DNA from 2 places in the Amycolatopsis heterodermiae genome. Region 1 is predicted to be linked to the other one. Evidence: riboswitches for the same ligand, from Rfam matches in the RefSeq annotation. Region 1 holds a riboswitch; the other holds the start of a gene.

Region 1 (2,448 bases):
GGCGGCGTGGACGTCGGCCGCCTGACCCGGGACGTGCGCGACGACCGTGTCGAAGAAGGACTCGTGCACGACCTCGACGCCGGTCTTGCGCAGCGTGTCGGCGAAGCCGGCGGCCAGGCCGTGGACGCGCTGGGCGATCCGCTTGAGACCGTCCGGGCCGTGGTAGACCGCGTACATCGCGGCCAGCACGGCCGGCAGGACCTGCGCGGTGCAGATGTTGGACGTCGCCTTCTCGCGGCGGATGTGCTGCTCACGCGTCTGCAGCGCCAGCCGGTAGGCGGAGTTGCCGTCGGCGTCGACCGAGACGCCGACCAGGCGCCCGGGCAGCGAGCGCTCGAGCCCGGCGCGGACGGACATGAACCCGGCGTGCGGGCCGCCGTAGCCGAGCGGGACGCCGAAGCGCTGCGTCGACCCGGCGGCGACGTCGGCACCGAACTCGCCGGGCGAGGTGATCAGCGTCAGCGAGAGCAGGTCGGCGGCGACGGTGAACAGCGCGCCCGCGGCCTTCGCCGATTCGGAAATCGCGTGGTAGAAACCGCGGCCGCGCAGCACGCCGGACGCGCCGGGGTACTGGACGACGACACCGAAGAAGTCCTCGGGCAGCCCGGTCAGCAGGTCGCGGACCTCGACCTCGATGCCCAGCGCCTCGACGCGGGTGCGGACGACGGCGATGGTCTGCGGCAGGCACTCGGCGTCGAGGACGACCTTGTTCGACTTGGACTTGGACGAGCGGCGCATCAGCGTGACGGCCTCGGCGACGGCGGTCGACTCGTCCAGCAGGGACGCGTTCGCGGTGGCGAGGCCGGTGAGGTCGGCGACCATCGTCTGGAAGTTGAGGAGCGCTTCGAGGCGGCCCTGGGAGATTTCCGGCTGGTAGGGCGTGTAGGCCGTGTACCAGGCCGGGTTCTCGAGGACGTTGCGGCGGATCACGCCGGGGGTGACGGTGTCGGAGTAGCCGAGCCCGATCATCTGCGTCATCGGGCGGTTACGCGCGGCGAGCGCGCGCAGCTCCGCGGTGGCGTCCTCTTCGGACGCCGCCGGCGGCAGAACCAGGTCGCGTGTGGCGCGGATCGCACTCGGCACGGCGGCTTCGAGCAGCGCGTCGAGGGATCCGTAGCCGCACTCGGCGAGCATCTTGGCGCGTTCGGCCTCGGAGGGACCGATATGACGGGCGTCGAACTGCGTAGAGGTGATCGGGAGCTCCTCGGGCCGGGCACCGGGCACAACGGTGCGCTGGGAACTCCCCCTCTGTCATGGCACCTGAGAGTTTCACCGTGCGGACACGGCTTTCACCTTGGGTGAGGCGCGGGTGCGCCTGCTTTCCAGAGTGGCCTCGCGCGAAGCGGTAGCAGGTACCTGAGAGATTCCGGGGAGTTTGCTCCTTCGGTGCCCCACTGACTTCGTGAGGGCTCTCCCGCCTCGGCTCTACGGCCCGATCTGCAGTTATGGCGGCTACCGTACCTGCCGCGTTCGGCCCCCGTCTACTTCACCCGGGCAACGCCACACCGGTCTTCTAGCCCGCCTCGAGGACCGGGGCGCCGGGTGACCCGCCCGGCCAGCGGTGGCGGGCGGCGGACCCGGCCCGACGGCAGCACCAGCCGTTTCAGCGGCCCGCCCAGCGGCACCGGCGGGAGGCCGGCCCCCAGCAGGACCTGCTCGACGATCTGCTCGGCGGACCACGCCACCGCGTCGTTCAGCCGGTCGAGGTCCGGGCGGTCGCCGTCGAAGACGTCCGTGTCGTCGAGGACGACCTCGAAGTACTCCCCCGGCAGCCGGGCGACCACCGCGTCGACGGCGTCCTCGATCGCCCGGGCGCCCTCCGCGGGGTCGGCGAAGCCCGCCTCGAGCAGCGGCTCGCGGTAGATCCGGGCGGCGCGGGCGCGCATCCGCGGGCCGTGGCGGACGACGACCGGGAGCCGCCCGGTCAGGTCGGGGACGTCGAGGCCGTGCAGCAGCATGATCGGCGGCACGCTGTGGACCAGCCGCGGCGCGGGCTCGGCCAGCTCGCGCGCGGTGATCCGGAGGCGGTCGGCCATCGCGTCCGGCAGGCCGAAGTAGCGGAAGTCGACGTTGCCGAACCCGAGCCCGTCGGCGACCAGCGACGCCAGCAGCTCGCCGTACCCCCAGATCGGCGACAGCACCACGACCGGCGGCGCCGTCACCAGCGGCGGCGACGGCGAGGGCGGACGTGACGCCTCCTGCTCGGGCACCTGGATCACCAGCCGCGGCGGGTCGTGCCAGTCGTGCGGCTCGGCGACCCGCCAGTACAGCCCGAGCGGCTGCCAGAGGCCGCCGAGGATCTCGCGTTCGATGATCCGGCGCACCTCGGCGTCGGAGTGCGGGAAGCCGCGGGGCGGCACGATCCCGACGTAGTGGTGGTAGGTGACGCGGACCTCGTCGCCACGGGTGGCCGAGCGGATCCGCATCTCCCAGTCGATCGGCGACGCC
Region 2 (2,448 bases), on a different contig from region 1:
CGAGCACGGTCGCCATCCGGTGGGCCCGCAGCGCGATCCCGCGCAGGCCGTCGGGGCCGTGGTACACCGCGTACATCGACGCCATCACGGCCAGCAGGACCTGGGCGGTGCAGATGTTCGACGTCGCCTTCTCACGGCGGATGTGCTGTTCGCGGGTCTGCAGCGCCAGCCGGTACGCGGGCGCGCCGTCGGCGTCCTTCGAGACGCCGACCAGGCGTCCGGGCAGCTGCCGCTCCAAGCCCTGGCGGACCGCCAGGTACGCCGCGTGCGGGCCGCCGAAGCCCATCGGGACGCCGAACCGTTGTGTCGAGCCGATCGCGACGTCGGCGCCCAGCTCACCCGGCGGCCGCAGCAGCGTCAACGCGAGCGGGTCGGCCGCGACGATCACCGCCGCGCCGTGCTTCTTGGCGTCGGCGATGGTGAAGTCGAACTCGCGGACCGCGCCGGACGCGCCCGGGTAGGACAGCAGGATCCCGAAGAAGTCGCCGCCGAGGCCGAGCCCGGTCAGCCCCTGGGACAGGTCTTCGACGACCAGTTCGATGCCGAGCGGCTCGGCGCGGGTCCGGAGCACGGCGAGGGTCTGGGGCAGGGTGTCCTCGTCGACGACGAACCGGTGGGAGGCCGACTTCCCGGCGCGGCGGACGAGCGTCATGGCTTCGGCGGCCGCGGTGGCCTCGTCGAGCAGGGACGCGTTCGCGACGGGCAGCCCGGTCAGGTCGGCGACCATCGTCTGGAAGTTGAGCAGCGCCTCGAGCCGTCCTTGCGAGATCTCCGGCTGGTACGGCGTGTAGGCGGTGTACCAGGCCGGGTTCTCGAGGACGTTCCGGCGGATCACCGGAGGGGTCACGGTGTCGTGGTAGCCGAGGCCGATCATCTGGGCCATCGGCCGGTTCCGCGCGGCCAGCTCCCGCAGCTCGGCGAGCGCCTGGGCTTCGGTGGCGGGCGGCGGGAGTTCGAGCGGCCCGGCGGACGCCCGCAGCGACTCGGGTACGGCCCGCTCGGCGAGGTCGTCGAGGGAGGCGACGCCGATGACGTCGAGGATCTGGCGGAGTTCGTCCGGACCCGGCCCGATGTGCCGGTCGGCGAAGGGAATGCCCTGTTCCAGCGAGGCTAGTGACGGCTGCACGATGGCCTCCTGCGAACGGGCGGTGCCGGACCCGGACAGCATCCTCGAAAAAAGCTGTCCGGACCCTCCCCACTCTGTCCGTACCCCATAGGGGCGCCTGAGAGTTTCGCCCGAGGTTGAGCCGGGCTTGCACCGTCGGCGGGGCCATCAGGTTGTGTCCTGACGACCCGCTTTCCAGAGGCGTCTAGACCGCGCGGTCCAGGGTGCCTGAGAGGTTCCGGGGAGGACTTGCTCCTTCGGCGCCGGACTCGAGGTTGTGGTCCGGACTCTCCCGCGCGGTTTCGTCGACTGCGAGGATCACCTTACTCCGCGTACCGCGGTGATGATCACCCGGTCCGCCGCGCGTTGCGGCGCTGGGTCAGCTCGTCCGGTTCGTGCGTCTCGACGATGCCGCCGTCGGCGCGCTCGGCCGGGAACTCGTGGATGGTGCCGCTGATCTCCTGCATGGCCCCGCTGACCGCGATGCCGAACACGCCCTGGCCGCCCTGGAGCAGATCGACGATCTCCTCGGGTGAGGTGCATTCGTAGACCGTGGTGCCGTCGGAGAACAGCGTGACCTTCGCGAGGTCACGGACCCCGCGGACGGACAGGTGGTCGACCGCGACCCGGATGTTCTGCAGCGAGACCCCGGTGTCCAGCAGCCGCTTGACGACCTTGAGGACCAGGATGTCCTTGAACGAGTACAGCCGCTGGGAGCCGGAGCCGTGCGCGGTGCGAATGCTGGGCGCGATCAGCTTCGTCCGGGCCCAGTAGTCGAGCTGACGGTAGGTGATCCCGGCGATCTGGCACGCGGCCGGACCGCGGTACCCGACCAGCTCGTCGGGCAGCGAGTCGTCGGGGAACAGTTCACCCTGCTCACCAGCCGCGACCTGAACAGGCTGCTTCTCTGAACCAGCCTCGACCACGCAAGCCTCCCCTCGCCCGACCAGGCGGCCGGCGAATGACAGCCGGACAGGACCCAGAGCGGGACCCACCGGAGATCAACCGCCACGATCCGGCCCCAGACCGTGAATCACATCGTGGCGATTTACCTTCTCCGACGGTAAGCGCCCAGACAGGGCGGGTCAACGCGACGCGCGGCAAGCCTCAACGGTCGGATGAGCGTTTGAGCCGTTCGCCGTACCCAGCGGCCAGTGGTTCAAACCTCCTGGACACTTTTACTCAGACGTGTTAATTTTTACTCATGCAAGTAAACACCGAACTGATGGCCGAGATGGGCCTCAGCGTGACCGAGGCCGCCCGCCGCGCGCAGATCATCGGCGCGACGATCGGCGTCATCAACGACCTCGGCTACCGCAAGGCCACGTTCGCCAAGATCCGTG

The links. A riboswitch is a leader RNA that binds a small molecule or an ion and turns the genes downstream of it on or off. The one in region 1 is predicted to bind glycine.
Region 2: linked by a shared signal. The riboswitch ahead of gcvP (aminomethyl-transferring glycine dehydrogenase) and the one ahead of gcvP (aminomethyl-transferring glycine dehydrogenase) in region 1 are both predicted to bind glycine.

The regions. Positions count from the first base shown of each region.
Region 1 is NZ_JAYFSI010000008.1:132,246-134,693, forward strand. Features, by position in the region: gene gcvP (aminomethyl-transferring glycine dehydrogenase) at 1-1,194, opposite strand, end outside; glycine riboswitch at 1,334-1,427, opposite strand; gene VA596_RS31080 (helix-turn-helix domain-containing protein) at 1,482-2,448, opposite strand, start outside.
Region 2 is NZ_JAYFSI010000003.1:425,540-427,987, forward strand. Features, by position in the region: gene gcvP (aminomethyl-transferring glycine dehydrogenase) at 1-1,126, opposite strand, end outside; glycine riboswitch at 1,311-1,410, opposite strand; gene VA596_RS17835 (MerR family transcriptional regulator) at 1,453-2,031, opposite strand; gene VA596_RS17840 (TetR/AcrR family transcriptional regulator) at 2,310-2,448, shown strand, end outside.